DNA from 2 places in the Bacillus sp. HSf4 genome. Region 2 is predicted to be linked to the other one. Evidence: a T-box and tRNA genes for the amino acid it is inferred to sense, from the RefSeq annotation. Region 2 holds a T-box; the other holds one or more tRNA genes.
The links. The T-box of region 2 lies ahead of P3X63_RS15355 (valine--tRNA ligase). A T-box ahead of a tRNA ligase gene usually reads a tRNA of that ligase, here a tRNA-Val.

Region 1 (9,947 bases), 1.6 Mb from region 2:
CATGCGATTTCCCTTTGTTCAAAGAGTCGCCTCTTTGGTTTGAGGAAATCCTTGCGGCTGTGATCTTTGAGGTCAGCCGGGAGGCATCCGCCGAATACTTCGATAACCTCCATCCTCGTCAACTAAGCTTTGTCATCCGTACGCTTAGTCCGGGCGCTATAACTATCAAAAATTCTCTCTACCCTGCCTTTCCTTTTAAATAAAACAAGACAAGCTGATTTTACTACACGCATAATTGAACCGTCAAACAATTTTTAAAATGGTTCACATTTTTTTCAAGATTGCACCGGTTCCCTTTATCGTATGCCGAATCAGCTTGTCTTGTTCATTCGTCTTTTGCGGAAAATTACTCCGCTCCCATTTCCGCCTTCACGACATCGACAATGCGGCCTACATATTGCTCGCAAAGCTCCTTCGTTCTGGCTTCGGCCATCACGCGGACAAGCGGCTCCGTTCCTGACGGACGCACGAGGATGCGGCCGTCGCCGTTCATTTCCTGCTCCACCTGTTCGATGACGGCTTTAACTTTTTCGTTCTCTGTCACTTTATATTTATCCGTCACTTTGACATTGATCAAAAGCTGCGGAAACTTCTGCATTTCCGCCGCAAGCTCTGATAACGGCTTGCCCGTCATCTTGATCGTGTTCATCAGCATGATCGCTGAGAGCAAACCGTCTCCAGTTGTGTTGTAATCAAGGAAAATCAGATGTCCGGACTGTTCACCGCCGAGCGTAAACCCGTCTTTTTTCATCGCTTCCACTACATAGCGGTCGCCGACAGCGGTTTGAACGCTTTTAATGCCTTCCGCATCAAGCGCCTTGTAAAAGCCGAGGTTGCTCATAACGGTTGAAACCACGGTATTGTCTGCTAAACGGCCTTCATTCTTCAAATACTTCGCACATATGTACATGATTTGATCGCCGTCGACAATATGTCCTTTTTCATCCACAGCGATCAAACGGTCGCCGTCTCCGTCAAACGCCATGCCGACGTCCGCTCCCTTTTCTTTCACAAATGCCGCCAGAGCTTCTGGGTGTGTCGATCCTACCCCGTCATTGATATTTAATCCGTTCGGAGACGTCCCCATCGTTGAGACATCTGCGTCAAGATCGGCAAATAAATGGGTTGCAAGCGACGATGTCGCCCCGTGTGCGCAGTCGAGCGCGATATGAATGCCTGTAAAGTCCTCATCGGCAGTCTGCTTAAGAAATTGCAGATATTTCTGTCCGCCTTCAAAATAGTCGTTAACCATTCCGAGATCAGCGCCGACCGGTCTTGGGAGAGTATCTTCCGGCTGATCCATCAGACGCTCGATTTCAAGCTCCTGTTCATCGGACAGCTTGAAGCCGTCGCCGCCGAAAAACTTGATACCGTTGTCTTGGACAGGGTTGTGGGAAGCCGAGATCATCACTCCCGCTTCAGCATCCATGGCTTTTGTCAAATATGCGACACCGGGCGTCGAAATGACGCCAAGGCGCATGACCTCCGCTCCTATCGAGAGGAGACCGGCGACAAGGGCCCCTTCCAGCATATGTCCGGAAATACGTGTGTCACGGCCGATCAGCACTTTGGGACGTTCTTTATCTTTTGTTAGGACATATCCGCCAAAACGTCCGACTTTAAAGGCCAGCTCGGGTGTAAGTTCACTGTTTGCCACACCTCTCACACCGTCTGTTCCAAAATACTTGCCCATTAATATCGCTCCTTTTTGATTCATGAAGGTTGTGAATCTGTTTCAGAATGATCCTGTTCTTTTTCATCCTGACCTTTGTCATTTTCTTTTTGAGATGTTTTAGAAGAAATTCTCACTTTAATGCTCTTCTGCGGCAGCGACCACGCTACATTCTGCGGTCCGTTCACTTCAAGCTTGACATCGTGCTCACCGTCATCGAGATCAGCCACATTGATATACAGCTCTATGTCTGACGGCTGCAGATTTTCAATCGAGGCCTCAGACCCCTTTGCCGTAATATCAAGCTTACCCGTCTTTGGGTCGAGAAACTCGAGGTTGCGGCTGTCATTCAGCCCAACGGCCTTGATTGAAACGTTTTTCAGTTCTTTGTCCTCTTCCTTGTCTACTTTCACTTTAATCTTGACTTTTTCGGGCGACACTTTTTTAGCGCCGTCAGGCACCGGAACATCAGCTTCCAATTCAGTGTCATCTTTAATTTTACTTAAATCAAGCTCAGGGCCGTCGACAAATTCTAACGAATCGAGAACATTTTCCGGTCCGTAGACCGTTACTTCACCCGGGTTTGTATCCACACTGGATATGCTGATGCCGTCCGGAAGGCTCCCTTTCCGATCAAGTTTGATCGGGACCTTTTTGCTGGGGCTTGTAACCGGAACGGTGATGTTGACGACGGAAGGATCAACCTCCACCGGAAGAACATTGCCGTCCCGGTCATAGACCGTCAGCTTGGCCTCCCTTTCAACCGATTGATCGATGCCTTCCAAATTAATCGTCGCTTTTATGCTTGCTATTCTGTCGATCACGGCTTTGGAGCCTGTGACACTGACGTTTTTCGGATTGACAATCGGCTGTTCCGGCGTGTAGCCGTCTTTCATTTTGTTTTTATTGTAAAAGTCGACTTCAACCGGAAACTCTTTCGACGTTTTTTCTTCGATCGTCACAGTCGTTACCGATGGATTGATGGAGATGCTTAGCCCGTCGGCAACGTTTCTGGCTTTCAGTTCGACTTTGTGTCTTCCTGTCTTCAAGTCCTGCATGTCTGCGTAGACCTCAAAATCCTTAACCTGTCTTACTTTCTTTACAGTTCCTGTCGGCCCTTTGATCGTGACATTCACGGTTTGCGGTACGCCTGTAACAACGTAGTTTTCATCATCATAATACGCCTTTACAGGTATATCGGTGAGCGTTGCTTCATCTGTCGTCGTTGTCGGGAAAAACGATTCACCTGGTTTCTTCGGGGTCGGAGCTTGCGCACTGTGGACCGCAAAGTAAAGCAGGAACGCGAACAATAACGCGACAACCTTGACGGCCCAAGGATTGTTTAAAAACTTATCCATTTTTCTTCGCCCTCCAATACCAGCGATTTGAGGAAGCTTCCCGCGAATTTTTCTTGAACTCCGCCTCAAGCATGTTCGTCAAAGCTTCTTCCGATAAATCACGATGAAGGTCCCCGTTTCTGGCAACGCTGATTCCGCCGGTTTCTTCGGATACGATGATCGTCAAGCTGTCGGTCACTTCACTGATCCCTACCGCCGCCCTGTGCCTCGTGCCGAGCTCTTTAGAAATAAAAGGGCTTTCCGACAGCGGAAGGTAGCAGGCGGCTGCGGCCACCTCGTCATTTTTCATAATCACAGCGCCGTCGTGAAGCGGTGTATTCGGAATAAAGATGTTGATCAATAGTTCAGAGCTGACCTTTGCATTCAAAGGAATCCCCGTTTCTATGTAATCGCCCATTCCGGTTTCCCGTTCAATGGTTAACAGAGCACCGATGCGCCGTTTCGCCATATATTTGATCGCCTTTGTAATCGCATCGATCGTTTTCTGCTGCTGCTCTTCTTCAGGGGTTCCGCTCCGGGAAAAAAACCGTCCCCGTCCAAGCTGTTCCAGCGCTCTCCTTAATTCAGGCTGGAATATGATGATAATTGCCAAAAACCCCCATGTTATCGCCTGGTCAACCAACCACTGCAGGGTGCTTAAGCCTAAATATTGACTGGCCAGCCGGACGAGAACAATGACTACGATTCCCTTCAAAAGCTGAACCGCCTTCGTCCCGCGGATGACCATCATTAATTTATATATTACGTACCAAACAAGGAGAATATCAACGGCATCGCCGAGGTACTGCAAGAAAGGGATATCCTCAAAAGCCATTTCCTCGTCCTCCAAGAATTCAGTCATTAGTAAAGTTAATATGTTACAAAATCGTATGATATTTATACAGAGGCTATTATAGCACAATTTGATTTTCCAAGTGAAATGACTGCCTTCCCTAAAAAAAGAGCAAAGCCCCTAATGTCCGCTTTGCTCTTGATCTTTCGAGTGACCCCCGCCGAAAACCGCTTTTCCTGTTGACTTGATTTTGTACCAGATCCAGTCAAACACCTTATTGACTTCGTGGATCTGACCGGTGACTTGTCCGGCTGAAGCCGTATATTTTTCTCCGTTTACAATGGTTACGTCGCCATCTATTTTACCTTTTATAATCAGCTTGCCGTTTTTCACGGTTACATCGCCTTTGACAACTTCGCCCTCAGGTACGATGACCGTGTTGTTTTTCACGACGAGATTAGGCTGGCTGGACACACTGAAGTCGTGGTCATTTTGCCAGCTCGAAAAAAAGCTGCCGCCCATTAAAATCACAAATAAAGCTGCCGCCACAATAAACGGGTGGGCTTTCAGCCATCTGTTAATGGACACCGTCCGCTTTTCCTTCGGCAGATTTGCCAGCACATTAGCTGTAAAGTTTGCCGGAGCTGTAAGATGCGACGTGCTTTGCACTAGAGCGATAGACTTCTCCATTTCACGAAGGTGTTTTTTGCACCTTTCACATGATTGCAGATGCTCTTTTAGTCGCGTTTCATCTTCGGGTAGAATGTCTCCGTCAAGATATTTATGCATAAGCTGAACAATGTGCTCCGGACAGCTCATTTCATCACCCCACTTAAAGATCCCTTAATTGTTTTCTGAGAGCCTCTCTGCCCCTGTGTATTCTCGTTTTTACAGTTCCCACGGGAATATTTAAAATTTCACTGATCTCAATGAGTGAGAGCTCATCAATGTACTTTAATACGATGACCGTCCTGTATTTATCGGGAAGCCTTAAGATTTTTTCCTGAATGGTGCTGTGCAGCTCCAAAGAAATCACTTCATCCTCTGGAAGCGCAGCATCCGCCGCAACTTGGGAATACATCGTCAGTCCTTCTGTCCCTGCCACCTCTGCATCCAAATAATAGTCCGGCTTTTTTTTGCGAATGCGGTCGATGGTTAAATTGGTTGCGATTCGATAAAGCCACGTGGAAAACTTCCGGTTGATATCAAAACTGTCGATATTCACGTATGCTCTAATAAATGCTTCCTGCGCAATATCTTCCGCTTCATGCGCATTGCCGAGCATACGGTAGCAAAGCTGATAAATTTTGTCTTTATAGATATCCACGATGTCTGCAAATGCGTTACGGTCGCCTTTTTTCACCTGTTTGATTCTCTTTTTTATCATTGTTTCCATATTTATCTAACCTCTGCCTTCACCGGTCTTTATGTATACGAATTGATTTTTAAAAGGTTTCATGAAATGCATAAAAATATTTTATCAAATAAATGACAGGGTGTAGACGGTTTCCGCTGGATCGAGCGCTTAATATTAGCTTAAAATTATTATACGTAGTAAATAGATTGAATCCGAGACATATGCCGATTATAACAGCGGCCTCCGTAAGCCGCTGCCAATGTAATGTTTATAGTAACTTTTCGCCAAACAATGATCCCATTAAAGCAACTGCCGCTTCCGCGGTTTTGTTTTTCTCATCAAGGATCGGATTGACTTCAACAAACTCAGCCGATGTAATCAAATTGGATTCCTCAAGCATTTCCATCGCCAAATGACTTTCACGATAGCTGATCCCTCCTGCTACAGGAGTCCCGACGCCAGGTGCATCATGCGGATCAAGACCATCTAAATCAAGCGACAAATGAACGCCGTCCGTCCGGTCACGCAGATAATCAATCGTTTCCTCCATCACCTTCGTCATACCGAGGCGATCAATTTCATGCATCGTATACACTTTGATTTCTTTTTCACGGATCAATTTCTTTTCCCCATCATCAAGAGATCTCGCTCCAATGATGACGATGTTTTCCGCTTTGATTTTGGCACCTTTTCCACAGAGACCGGTCAGCTCCTTATGGCCGATCCCCAGGCTGATGGCCAGCGGCATTCCGTGAATATTGCCTGAAGGAGACGTTTCCCTTGTATTTAAGTCTGCATGCGCATCATACCAAATGACACCCAGATTTCGATAATGTTTCGCAAGCCCGGCAAGCGTGCCGATCGCAATGCTGTGGTCTCCGCCAAGCACGAGAGGAAATGAATCTTTTGCAACGATCTCGTCAACGGTGTTAGCAAGTTTCAAACTCGCTTTTGTAATCGCTTTCAAATTTCGTAATTCCTCCGCGGCTTCTTCTCCGCCTTCCTTCTCATCCTCTCTCTGCCCGATTGTCAAATCTCCCAAATCTTCAATCTCGCGGAAAAGGCATTCCAAACGTTCATTTACCCCCGCACAGCGGATCGCGCTCGGTCCCATATCGACTCCCCGCCTCAGCTGTCCGAGATCCATCGGCACACCAACCATTGAAATCCGTTGTTTTAACATGTGTGTATCCCCCTTTCAGACCTTCATTGTACCGTCCAATACAAAATTGACTCAACACGACATGTTTTTGAATAGTTATACAAAAAGGCAAAATAAAAAGGACATCCGACACAGGATGTCCAAAAACTGGGCTAGCTGGATTCGAACCAGCGCATGACGGAGTCAAAGTCCGTTGCCTTACCGCTTGGCTATAGCCCAAAAATGGTGGAGGGGGACGGATTCGAACCGCCGAACCCTGAGGGAGCGGATTTACAGTCCGCCGCGTTTAGCCACTTCGCTACCCCTCCAAAAAACAGTGCCGGCCAGAGGACTTGAACCCCCAACCTACTGATTACAAGTCAGTTGCTCTACCAATTGAGCTAGACCGGCATATTTTATCTTATGTTTTAACTCGTGCGGATGTGAAAACCGCTCCGAAAAATGGTGGAGGATGACGGGATCGAACCGCCGACCCTCTGCTTGTAAGGCAGATGCTCTCCCAGCTGAGCTAATCCTCCGAAGTACAGGACGTACAAGTGCATGCGTTGTAACAGGACGTTGCGCCTTTAGCATGCCTTCCTCTTCTGTCCAAAAAAGAATGGTGACCCGTACGGGATTCGAACCCGTGTTACCGCCGTGAAAGGGCGGTGTCTTAACCACTTGACCAACGGGCCAAAATCGTTTGTCCAGACAGCTCTCGTAAAGCTGACAAAAGTTATTATATACAGGATCATCCCCATTTGTAAAGGGGTAATTTAAAATTTTTATTTTCCAACTTTTCAGCTGAAAAAGACGGGAGATGATATAAAATATGAATATCTGATTTAGAGGAGAGGGGAACGTCTGAATGATATTGGTCAGCTCGTGTTTGGCAGGTGTTGAATGCCGTTATAACGGGACGCACAGCTATGTCGAAAAGATCAACAAACTCGTTCAAGAAAAGAAAGCAGCGGTTGTTTGTCCAGAAGTCCTCGGCGGTTTTGCCACTCCAAGGGAACCCGCCGAAATATCCGGCGGGACGGGTGAAGATGTTTTAAATGGAAATGCGGCCATCATCACAAGGTCAGGCGAGGACGTAACAGACCTTTATATAAAAGGCGCTTACAAAACGCTGGAAATCGCCAGGGACATCCAGGCTGACACCGTTGTATTAAAAGAAAACAGTCCGTCCTGCGGAAGCAGCCACATATACGATGGAAGCTTTTCCAGCCAAAAAGTAGCCGGAAACGGAATCACAGCAGCCCTTCTGAAAAGAGAAGGTTTCAGGGTGGTTTCCGAACATCAGCTTGATGAGCTGTAAATGCCCGTCAGAGCGCAGTCTGCAACTGCGCTCTATTTTATTCGCTCTTCAACTGATTCAGAACCATTATAAAACTAAATTTCATTATTTTTCTTTTCATGTTGAAATAAAATTCCAGAGTTAATATACTGAAAATTAAGAAATCATTCGCATTTGTGTCAGGAGGATTTGTTGATGGAAAACAGCAATTTAAGCTCCTTAACGACCGAGCGCCGAAATGAAAAGACGAAGCATATTCATCGAGCTGAGACAATCGATATACTCAAAATCATGAATGAAGAGGACAAAACAGTGGCTGAAGCGGTCGAAGCCGTGCTGCCCGACATCAAAACAGCCGTCGACTATGTGGTCGATTCGCTGAAAAAAGGAGGACGGCTCATTTACATTGGCGCTGGAACAAGCGGACGGCTCGGTGTCCTCGATGCTGCCGAATGTCCGCCGACATTCAGCATCCCTCCAGATACTGTAAAAGGAGTGATCGCCGGAGGGGAAAAAGCAATGTTCGAAGCTGTCGAAGGCGCCGAAGACCGTGAGACGTTTGGAGTGCGTGATCTGAAATCGATCCGCCTTTCTAAGAACGACACGGTCATCGGAATTGCCGCCAGCGGCCGTACCCCATATGTTCACGGCGGACTGAAATATGCCGGACAAATCGGCGCAAAAACTGTATCCCTCACTTGCAACAAAGGCTCTGCCATCAGCCAATCAGCCGACCATGCGATCGAAGTGGTCGTCGGACCGGAAGTCGTTGCCGGATCAACCAGAATGAAAGCGGCAACTGCTCATAAAATGATCTTAAATATGATCTCGACGACAGCCATGATCCAAATGGGAAAAGTCTACGAGAATCTGATGGTCGATGTCAGTGTCAGCAATGCCAAACTGAAACAGCGCGCAATCCGAATCATCCAAACTGTCACAGGGGCCGATCAAAAAACAGCGGAAACAGCATTGGCTGCTGCCGAAAATCAAGTCAAAACCGCAATCGTCATGCTCAAAACAAATGCCGATCTAACCACGGCGCAAAAACTGCTGAAAGAATCAGATGGCAGCATTGAAAAAGCATTAACCATTCATGGAGAACACTCTTAAAGGAAAGGAAGAAATGATGGCTACAGGAGGATTGGAAATCATTCGAACCATGCTTCACAAGCTGCCGCAGTCCGAACGGAAGCTAGCTGAGTACATTTTAGAAAATCCGCATGACATCGTAAACAGCACCATCCACGAAGTCAGCGCTTCGGCAAAGACAAGCGGCGCGGCTGCGATCCGGCTGTGCAAATCACTCGGACTGAAAGGATTCCAGGACTTAAAAATGCGCGTCGCCGGAGACCTGATGAAACCGACTGATCAGGGATACCGGGATATTGAACCGCAAGAACAGCTTTACTCAATCGTGCAAAAAACGGCCAACAATTCGATTCAGGCGATTCGCGATACATGTGAAAACATAGATCACGAACAGCTGCAAAAAGCCATTCAATTACTGATCGGTGCAAATACGATTCACTTTTGCGGAATCGGCGCCTCCGGCATCGTCGCACAAGACGCCCAGCAAAAATTTTTAAGAATTAATAAAAGAGCAACCGCCTTTACAGACATGCACCTTGTCGCAACATTAATCGCCAATGCGGATGAACATGATATCGTATTTGCCATCTCCCACTCCGGTGAAACGCAGGAAGTCGCTAATGTATTACAGCTTGCCAAAAGATACGGCATCAAATCGATTGGATTAACCCGCTTCGGCCAGTCTGCCGTTTCTTCATTAAGCGATATCATACTGTATACATCATGTTCAAATGAAGCGCCGTTTCGAAGCGCCGCAACCTCCTCTCGTTTAACTCAGCTTTATATGATCGATGTGTTGTTTTTAGGAATGGCCGCTGAGCGATACGAAGAAATCATTCAATATATTGATCAAACAAAAGCGGCCATCAGCTTGCTAGGCAAAATGGATGACTAAAGGGGGAACCTGTGATGAGCGGAAACAAAACATACGCCATCCTGGCAAAGCAGATTTTAGAACAAATCGGCGGTGCAGAAAACGTCGCCGGCTTCACCCATTGTATGACTCGTCTGCGGATCACACCCGTCAGCCGTCAAAAGGCAAATATCGAATCGATCAAAGCGCTTGAAGGCGTCATCGGTGTTGTCGAAGAAGAAACGCTGCAAATCATTCTTGGCACTGGCGTTGTTCAGCGTGTTTCAGATGAATTTGGCAAGCTGCTGGTTTCATCTGAACAAGATGATTTAAAAGAGGCGGCGGCCAAACATAAAGCGGCCCGCTCAAAGAAAAACGCAACACCCTTTAAACTGTTTCTGC
Region 2 (9,947 bases):
ACAATGCTCATGAAGGGATAGATAAAGAGCTTCCTTTACCATTGCTCTCCGCTTTATGACCTCGGCCGCTTCAGGCTGGTGAACGGCCGTCAAAACAGGAACACCGTGTTTAATGATGCCCGCTTTTTCTCGGGCGATTTCTTCAAGCGTTTCTCCTAAAATCGCCGTATGGTCATGACCGATTGAGGTAATGACTGTCACTAACGGCTCAACGACATTCGTCGAATCCAGGCGGCCCCCTAGACCGGCTTCAAAAATGACAAAATCGGTCTTCCTGTACTTTGCAAAATATAAAAATGCACAGGCAGTAATGATTTCAAATTCGGTCGCCGCCCCCAAATCGGTTTTTTCAAGCTCAAGAACGAGGGGATATACTTCATTAAACAGCGCTGTCCATTCTTCGTCTGAGATCGGGATGCCGTCCACACTGATCCGTTCATTAAAGGTGATGATGTACGGAGAAGTGAATGTGCCCGCCGAATATCCGGCTTCATTTAACACCGAGCGGATGTAAGCGACGGTCGAGCCTTTTCCGTTTGTGCCGGCTACATGAATGGCCTTGAGCTTTTTCTCGGGATGATCGAGCTCATTGAGAAGCCATTCCATCCGTTGCAATCCCGGTTTCACGCCAAATTTGAGCCGTCCGTTAATCCAGCTGAGTGCTTCAGAAAATGTTTTGAACATGCGTATTCCCTCCCTTCAATGATGAAGGTGTTTTCCAGCCGCCCTTGGGGCCCGGAAAACACCTTCTCTTTTTCCTTTTTAGTTTTTCAATTCAGCGATCCGCTTTTCGACAGCTTCCCGTTTCGCCGTATAATCGGCTTCTTTTGCCCGTTCTTCTTCAATGACGTGTTCAGGCGCTTTTTTCATAAAGCCGTCATTGTTTAATTTTTTCTGAACCCGTTCCACTTCTTTGGTCAGTTTATCAAACTCTTTTTGAAGGCGGCTGATTTCTTCGTCAATGTTGATCAGACCCTCGAGCGGCAAAATCAGCTCGGCACCTGAAACGACGGCGGTCATCGCTTTATCAATCGTTTTGATATCCGTTCCGATTTGAAGCAGGCTCGGGTTTGTGAAACGTTCCACGTACGAGCGGTTTTCATCGAGACGGGCGGCGATTTCCGGTGTGCTCGTTTTAATATACAGCTCGATTTGCTTGCTGAGCGGTGTATTCACTTCACTGCGGATGTTCCGAACGGCGCGGATCACTTCGACAAGAAGCTTCATATCCGCTGCAGCTTCAGTGTCGGTATATTCTTTGACGACTTCAGGCCACTTGGCGACTGTGATCGATTCCCCTTCATGAGGAAGATGCTGCCAAATCTCTTCCGTCAGAAACGGCATAAACGGATGCAGGAGGCGCATCGTTTGATCGAGTACATACGCCAATACGGAGCGCGTCGTCTTTTTCGCCGCTTCATCATCGCCATAAAGCGGAAGTTTGGCCATTTCAATGTACCAATCACAGAAATCGTCCCAAATAAAGTTGTACAGGTGGCGGCCGACTTCACCGAACTCATATTTATCGGCGAGATGCGTCACCGTTTCAATCGTTTCATTTAGTCTTGTTAAAATCCACTTGTCGGCAACCGATTTGTCCCCGGTCAAGTCGAGTTCTTCATATGTCATGCCGTCCATGTTCATCAGCGCAAACCTTGACGCATTCCAAATTTTATTCGCAAAGTTCCATGTTGATTCAACTTTTTCAAAGCTGAAGCGCAAATCCTGCCCCGGTGAGCTTCCTGTCGCAAGGAAGTAACGCAGGGAATCCGCTCCGTACTTATCGATCACATCCATCGGATCAACGCCGTTTCCGAGCGATTTGCTCATTTTCCGGCCCTGGTCATCGCGGATAAGCCCGTGGATCAAGACGTCTTTAAACGGCCGTTCCCCGGTGAACTCGACCCCTTGAAAAATCATTCTGGATACCCAGAAGAAAATAATGTCATAGCCAGTTACAAGGACGTTTGTCGGATAGTAGCGTTTGAAATCTTCAGCGTCGATATCAGGCCAGCCCATTGTTGAAAACGGCCACAGCGCCGAACTGAACCAGGTGTCAAGAACATCGTTGTCCTGCTCCCAGTTTTCGGCATCCCCCGGCGCTTTAACACCGACATAGATTTCGCCCGTTTCTTTATGGTACCAGGCCGGAATCCGATGTCCCCACCACAGCTGGCGGGAGATGCACCAGTCACGGATATTTTCCATCCAGTGAAGATACGTTTTTTCAAAACGGTCAGGGACGAAGTTGACTTTTCCTTCGCTTTTTTGCAATTCGATGGCTGCATCGGCAAGCGGCTGCATTTGCACGAACCACTGCGTTGACAAGTACGGCTCAACGACTGCTCCGCTGCGTTCGCTGTGGCCGACCGAATGTGTATGCTCTTCAATTTTGAACAGCACACCCTCTTCCTGAAGATCTTTGACGATCTGTTTGCGGCATTCAAAACGGTCCATACCTTTATACTGAAGGGCGTTGTCATTCATCGTTCCGTCTTCATTCATGACGAGAATCCGCTCGAGGTTGTGGCGGTTTCCAATTTCAAAATCGTTCGGATCATGGGCGGGTGTGATTTTAACAGCCCCTGAACCAAATTCCATATCGACGTAGTCATCTCCGACAATCGGAATTTCTCTCCCGGTGATCGGCAGGATGACCGTTTTGCCGATTAAATGTTTGTACCGTTCATCTTCCGGGTGAACGGCGACCGCCGTGTCTCCGAGCATTGTTTCCGGACGGGTTGTGGCGATCTCGATGGCGCCTGAACCGTCTTTCAGCGGGTAGCGCATATGGTAAAACGCACCCTGAACATCTTTATAAATGACTTCGATATCAGACAGAGCCGTTTTTGTTGCAGGGTCCCAGTTGATGATATATTCTCCGCGGTAAATCAGGCCTTTTTCATAGAGCTTGACAAAGACTTCGCGAACCGCTTTTGACAGCCCTTCATCAAGGGTAAACCGCTCTCTTGAATAGTCGAGGCCAAGGCCGAGTTTCGCCCATTGGCTGCGAATGAAATCGGCGTATTCCTCTTTCCAATTCCATGTTTCTTCAAGAAATTTTTCGCGGCCCAGATCATAGCGCGATATGCCTTCTTCACGGAGCTTCGCTTCAACCTTTGCCTGTGTCGCGATTCCGGCATGATCCATACCCGGCAGCCAGAGCACGTCATATCCTTGCATCCGTTTCATTCTTGTTACAATATCCTGAAGCGTCGAATCCCAGGCATGGCCCAAGTGCAGCTTTCCCGTGACATTCGGCGGCGGGATGACGACGGTGTACGGCTCTTTTTCCGGATCATTTTCGGCTTCAAAAAACTTGCCGTTCACCCAATATTCATATCTGTCTTTTTCAATTGAGGCCGGATCATATTTTGTCGGCATCGTCAGTTCTTGTTTATCCATATTCAAACCTCCAGCAGTATAAACGGCTGATCAATAAAAAAGAGTCCTCTTTATCCTATCAAAAGGACGAAGAGAACTCTCTCGCGGTACCACCTTTTTTCATGAATGCAAATACGCATTCATGCACTTAAATGGGATAACGGGACTTTCCCGAATTTCTCTACTTTTTATGTTCGAGAAATTGCGCTCCTGGGCGACCTTCCAAAAAAGACTGGCTGGGAGCCTTTCAGCGAACCGACATCCCTCTCTGTAAGCGTCTGTTTTTGTACTCTTCCCATTCAAAGCGGGTGGATCATTGATTTTTCAGCACGTACTTTTTCTTGTTCTTATATTACTAAATCTTTTTTCATTTCGTCAATCATCTTTTCCGCTTTGATCTTGTTCTATACAAGATTGGGCCATGCACACAGGCTTTTTTTTCTCATATGATGCTGTAACGACAAGGAGAGGAGGCAAAAGATGCGAAAAAAATTCAACACATATTCACTCCAGCCCTGGCTGAAACAAATCAAGCTTGTCGCAGTCCAGGTCGCCCTCCCGATTACGATCTTTCACGGCATTCGAACCATCATCTTCCCAACAACGTTTGATGTTCTCCTTTTAGGCATTCTGATACTCCTTGCCTGCGCCTTTCACCTTGACTGGATTTAAGTAAAAAAAGTCCGCATCATGATGATGGGGACTCTGTTTCTTCCTGCAGTTTTCGGTTTTCTTCTGTTTTATGAATGTTCATCACAAGCGGTTCTGCATTTTTCATCTGCCAATACGCCTTCAAGAGTTTCGTGCAAGCTTCTTTTTCCTCCAGCTTCTTCTCTGTCTGATAGCGGCTGAGTGTCTTAAACATCGCCCCCGGATATGCCATATAACTTAAGAATAAACTCACTTCCTCCTCGCGCAGAGGATAAACACCGTGGTACGTATAATACCAGTTCACACATTCCGTACATGATGCAGGATTGGACTTGAACATTCTTGTGAAAAATAAGATCAGATCATTCGCAGGCGGGGCATATCCTGCTTTCTCAAAGTTTGTAAAATAGCCCGTTCCCATATCGTTGTACAGAAAATGATGGACCGACAATTGCCCGTGGTTCAAGACGATTCTGGAAGACTCTTTTTCTTTGATCGCTTCATGCCATTCATCAAGGCGGTCTAGCGCAAAATCAACGGCGGAAATCGTCTCTCTGTAATACATGGCCGCCTGAAGCTGAAAAGGGGACATATACCATTCTTTCTCAGCCCGGCTGACAATCTCTTCGTATTTTTGTTTCTCTATCTCCCATTTTCGTTTTGTCCGATCATAGTGGCCGACGATATCTTCCCGCCTCATCCTGAGTTCTTTTTCCGTTTTCTGATGGATGAGGGCAATTTCCTGAAACAGATGTTCATGCTTTTGATCCCGCTCTTCCCCTCTTTCCAGCGTGAGCCAGGGCATTAAATAGCAAACTTCTTGACCCGCTCCGGTTAAAAATTCCCCTCCGCGGTTTCGGTAGACAGGAACAAACTGTCTGTAGCCTTTTTCCTCCAGCAGTATCATCTGTTCAGTGAAGCGGTTATTCCTTGAAGGCTCCAGCTTCTTTAACGCGAATACACCGTGGGCGGTGTAAACCTTCCATACTTTCGGGCTGACAGGTTCGATATATTCGGCGGCTAGACCGTATTCATTTAAGAGAGCCTGGATGTCTTCCATTTTCGCTCACCACATTTTTGCTCATACGTTAGGCATGGCTGTTATGATAATCAGGAATATAAAGGATCTGTCCTTCTTTTAACTCTTCGTCAAGGGAAAGGGAATTCATCCGTATGAGCTGCTGAACATTAATGTCGTAACGTTCGCACAGAAGATCGATGGTATCATTTTGCTGAACGATGCACATCCTCATTCGCGAAAACTCCTCCTCTCCCTCTTTTGTAAACAGCTTTGTCAAATAAAGCGCATTGTCATTTTCTTTGGCGGATGCTTCGTGTATATCGGCTTCATCTCTCGCTTCCTCTTCAGGTTCTGTCTGCTCGTGAAACGAGTATTCCGGAATCTCAATCGAGTGGGCGGCTTCCTCCTCTTCCGAGGATTCCTGCGTCACTTCAATGTCAAAAGAATCCGGCTCTCTTTCTTCATCTTCGTCCTCCAAAAGAGGCGGGTCGCCGAAAAACGGAGTTTCATTTGATTCTTCATGGTTTTGATAAGTTCTGTAAACCGGTTCCTCTTCTTTTTGTTCTTCACTTTCTTCTCTTTCAAGTTCAGGTTCAGCCTCTTCAGCGCTTTTGGCAGATTCCTTTTGGGCCTCTGCATCTTCTAGGCTGTCAGCCGGCTCTTTTTGTCCTTCCCATTCACGCTTCGCCCTTTCCGCCGCCGACAGTGACGCAGTGAAAAACGGTTTTGCTTCATGTTCGTCATCGCTAAGAAACGACTGATAAATCGGCACGTTTTCATCATCCGTCTCTTCGTTCCGCTGATTCACGGCCTGCTCATCGTACGGGGTGTCAAGATGAAGCGGGATTTCATTCAGTTCCTCTTCCTCCCCTTGGTCCCTGTAAACGGGCTCAAACGACTCTTCAGCTTGTTGTGCATCTTCAAAAACCGGCACATCCGCTTCCTCAGTCTCGTCGGCGTCCCCCGCCACGTCCAGCAGTCCTTCAATCGCCAAGTCCGCCTGTATCGTCAGCATACGGGCATCTGTCAATTGATAATCGAAAGCGTCGATAAAAACAAACACGTCATTTAAGTGGCTGACTTTGTTTTTGGGGATGGTGATATCCACAGGGAAACAATGCGTCAGCTCCGCGCTGCTATCCCCTTTTAGCTTCACATCTTCCACAAATCGGCTTGTCGCAGGCAGCTCAGCATACTCCCGGGTTTGATCTATGTTGTATTCGCCTGTCAGCTCTAATGACCCGCGTATGGATACATAATCATTCACTTCCTGAACGGAAATATCCGGATCCAATGAAATTGATAATAATTCCGATACTTCCTGTCCCTTTTGAAAACAGATCGACTCTTCTACAGAAAATTGCAAACGATTGTTTTGCGGCAAACTGATATCCTCCCTTCACCTAATTTTTAAAATTAGATGTCAGTAAAGATGTATGAAAAGAACCGGGAGAATATGAACAGAAAACATGGGGGCGCACAAAAAAAGCCGCCGGACATGCCGGCAGCCTCTCTGCTTTTATTTGGATCGGCCGATTCTCGCGAATACCCTTTCAGCGGCCGAAATCGTCTGTTCAATATCTTCATCAGAATGCGCGGTTGACAGAAACAATCCTTCAAACTGTGACGGCGGCAGGAACACGCCCTCATCAGCCATGCCTTTATAATACTCGGCAAACAGATCAAGATCAGACTGTTTGGCCGTCTCATAATTGATGACAGGTTCGTTCGTAAAGAAGAAGCCGATCATCGATCCCGCACGGTTGAATGTATGAGGAATGCCGTGTTTTTCAGCGGCTTCAGAGATGCCTTTTTCCAATCGGTCGGCTTTGCGGGAGAACTCCTTGTAGGAATCAGGCGTCAGCTGCTTCAATGTTTCGAGCCCCGCCGTCATCGCCAGCGGATTGCCTGACAAGGTACCGGCTTGATAAATCGGTCCGCTCGGAGCGATTTTCTCCATGATCTCGGCTTTTCCTCCGTAAGCGCCGACAGGAAGACCGCCGCCGATCACTTTTCCGAGGCATGTCAAATCAGGCGTCACACCGAAGTATCCTTGTGCGCAGTTGTAATCCACTCTAAAGCCTGTCATGACTTCATCGAAGATCAACAGTGCGCCATGCGTTTCCGTCAGCTCGCGAAGCCCTTCAAGGAATCCTGTCAGCGGCGGAACAACTCCCATATTTCCGGCTACAGGCTCTACGATGACGCCGGCTATGTCATCTCCGTATTCCTGAAAGACAAGCTTCATGCTGTCGAGATCATTGTAGGGAACAGTAATCGTATTTTGGGCGATGCTCTCGGGAACCCCGGGGCTGTCCGGGAGACCCAGTGTGGCGACCCCTGAGCCTGCTTTAATCAGCAGCGAATCGCCGTGTCCATGGTAGCAGCCTTCAAATTTCACAATTTTATTCCGGCCTGTATATCCTCTCGCAAGCCTTAAGGCGCTCATCGTCGCTTCGGTACCCGAGCTCACCATGCGCACGACCTCTATGGAAGGAACGCGCTCGATGACAAGCTCGGCAAGCTCTGTTTCAACCTTTGTCGGCGCGCCGAAGCTCGTCCCATTCAGAGCGGTCTTTTGTATGCCGCTGACGACTTTCTCATTGCTGTGCCCTAAAATAAGCGGACCCCATGATAAGACGTAATCGATATATTCGTTTCCGTCAATATCATATATTTTTGAGCCTTTTCCCCGCTCCATAAAAATCGGGTCCATATTTACTGATTTAAAGGCGCGAACCGGACTGTTCACTCCGCCCGGCATGACTCGTTTCGCCTCTTTGAAAGCCGCATTAGACTTTTCATAGCTGCGCATCCTCTAAAACCCCCAGTTCATAATCTTATTCTGCCAGCCATTTGGCCGCATCTTTTGCGAAGTACGTAATGATGAGATCCGCGCCGGCCCGTTTCATGCTTGTCAGCATTTCCAGAACAAGCGCTTTTTCGTCAATCCAGCCGTTTTGGGCAGCCGCTTTAACCATGGCGTATTCCCCGCTGACATTGTATCCGACGACAGGCAGATTGAATTCATTTTTCACCTCGCGGACAATATCGAGATAGGAAAGCGTCGGTTTGATGATCAGGAAGTCGGCGCCTTCTTCCACGTCAGACTGCGCCTCCCTAAGGGCTTCACGGCGGTTGGCATAATCCATCTGATATGTCTTCCGGTCTCCAAACTGCGGACTGCTGCCGGCCGCATCGCGAAAAGGTCCGTAAAAAGCGCTCGCATATTTAACAGCGTACGACATAATCGGCACATTTGTAAATCCTTCCTGATCAAGCGCTTCCCTGATCGCGGCAACAAATCCGTCCATCATATTTGACGGAGCGATAATGTCCGCGCCAGCGCGAGCTTGGCTGACCGCTGTTTTCGCCAGAAGGACGAGCGATTCGTCATTTAAAATTTCCCCGTTTTCAACAAGGCCGCAGTGGCCGTGGTCCGTATATTCGCAAAGACATGTGTCAGCGATGACGACCAGCTCAGGAAAGTCTTCTTTAATTTTTGAAATCGCTTTTTGGACAATGCCGTGGTCATGATATGCTCCACTTCCGACATCATCTTTGTGCACAGGCACACCGAAAACAATCACCGATTGAATGCCGAGACGAACGACTTCCTCCATCTCTTCTTTGAGGTTGTCTAAAGACAGCTGATATACTCCCGGCATGGACGGCACTTCGTGTTTCGCGTTCTGTTCCTCCGTCACAAAAATCGGGTAGATGAAGTCTGCGGCCCCCAATTCGGTTTCTCTTACTAATTTTCGCATGCCTGCTGTCGTCCGCAGACGGCGGTGTCTGTGAAATGATGCTTCCATTTGTCATTCTCCTTTTCTTGAAATGCTGCACATCGCTTCCAGCATTCCGTCAATTGTGTATACTTCAGACATCAAGGAAGGGATTCCGTATTCCGCAAGCGCCTTCTTCGTCAAAGGGCCGATGCTGATAAACACGGTATGGCCCCGTTCGGCCCAATCCTTGCTTTCCTCTTTCAGAATGCTCATAAATGTATGTACCGTCGAGGAACTCGTAAACGTCACAAAATCAAATGCTTCGCGTTTTGCCACGCCTTTCAGATCACGAATTCCCCGCCGGTCAGGGACGGTTTCGTACAGCGTCCATTCCGAAACGTCAATCCCGAGGGGAGAAAGGGTTTTTTTGATCACATCGCGGGAGAGATTGCCTTTTATTACCGCGACTTTTTCACCCCGGTTCAGCTGTTGTTTTAAAGCTTCCGCCAGCTGTTCAGCCACATAAAGATCCGGTATGAGGTCGATGTCAAGGCGCCTGTCCCGCAAATACCGGGCGGTCTTTTCGCCGACGGCGGCCACTTTTACCCGCGGTGCCTCCGGCAGGTTGATTCCGTGATCTTCCAAGTATGAAAAAAAGAATTTGGCCCCGTTTACGCTTGTAAAGACCAGCCAGTCAGCGGCTTCAAGGCCCGCTTGAAAGAGAGACGCCTGCTCTCTTGGCAGGGCGGGGCGGAATGAAATCAATGAAGTTAAAACCGCTTCTCCCCCCAATTCCTCCACTTTTTTTGCAAAAGAGCGGGCCTGCGTTTTATTGCGGGTGATGAGCACCTTTTTCCCTTTTAAAGGAAGATGATCATCCTTCATGTTCATCAAGCTCCTGTTTGACGCGGTCAATTAACGCCTTTGCGCCTTTTTTAGACATGGCCAGCGCACATTCCCGGCCGACAGCCTCAGGATCCGTTCCCCTCGCTTTTTCTCTGTAGACCGTTTTGCCGTCGGGAGAGGCGACAAGTCCGGTCAGTTCGATGACATCTTCTTCATCCATCATCGCAAAGCCTGCAATCGGAACCTGACATCCGCCTTCCATCGCATGAAGGAAGCTGCGCTCAGCCATAACGGTCCGTTCGGTATAGCGGTCATTC

Region 1: it encodes a tRNA-Val, which carries the amino acid that the T-box ahead of P3X63_RS15355 (valine--tRNA ligase) is inferred to sense. The anticodon was not compared.

What each region holds. Positions count from the first base shown of each region.
Region 1 is NZ_CP120679.1:179,787-189,733, reverse strand. Features, by position in the region: gene glmM (phosphoglucosamine mutase) at 347-1,693, opposite strand; gene P3X63_RS01090 (CdaR family protein) at 1,714-3,030, opposite strand; gene cdaA (diadenylate cyclase CdaA) at 3,023-3,844, opposite strand; gene rsiW (anti-sigma-W factor RsiW) at 3,983-4,621, opposite strand; gene sigW (RNA polymerase sigma factor SigW) at 4,635-5,198, opposite strand; gene rocF (arginase) at 5,428-6,342, opposite strand; tRNA gene P3X63_RS01065 (tRNA-Gln) at 6,469-6,540, opposite strand; tRNA gene P3X63_RS01060 (tRNA-Tyr) at 6,545-6,629, opposite strand; tRNA gene P3X63_RS01055 (tRNA-Thr) at 6,639-6,711, opposite strand; tRNA gene P3X63_RS01050 (tRNA-Val) at 6,764-6,839, opposite strand; tRNA gene P3X63_RS01045 (tRNA-Glu) at 6,921-6,995, opposite strand; gene P3X63_RS01040 (2-thiouracil desulfurase family protein) at 7,169-7,621, shown strand; gene murQ (N-acetylmuramic acid 6-phosphate etherase) at 7,796-8,713, shown strand; gene P3X63_RS01030 (MurR/RpiR family transcriptional regulator) at 8,730-9,587, shown strand; gene P3X63_RS01025 (PTS transporter subunit EIIC) at 9,602-9,947, shown strand, end outside.
Region 2 is NZ_CP120679.1:2,966,628-2,976,574, forward strand. Features, by position in the region: gene P3X63_RS15350 (bifunctional folylpolyglutamate synthase/dihydrofolate synthase) at 1-684, opposite strand, end outside; gene P3X63_RS15355 (valine--tRNA ligase) at 763-3,405, opposite strand; T-box leader at 3,465-3,696, opposite strand; gene P3X63_RS15360 (hypothetical protein) at 3,865-4,056, shown strand; gene ysxE (spore coat protein YsxE) at 4,073-5,095, opposite strand; partial or broken gene P3X63_RS22925 (LysM peptidoglycan-binding domain-containing protein) at 5,892-6,440, opposite strand; gene hemL (glutamate-1-semialdehyde 2,1-aminomutase) at 6,576-7,871, opposite strand; gene hemB (porphobilinogen synthase) at 7,897-8,871, opposite strand; gene P3X63_RS15385 (uroporphyrinogen-III synthase) at 8,875-9,669, opposite strand; gene hemC (hydroxymethylbilane synthase) at 9,659-9,947, opposite strand, start outside.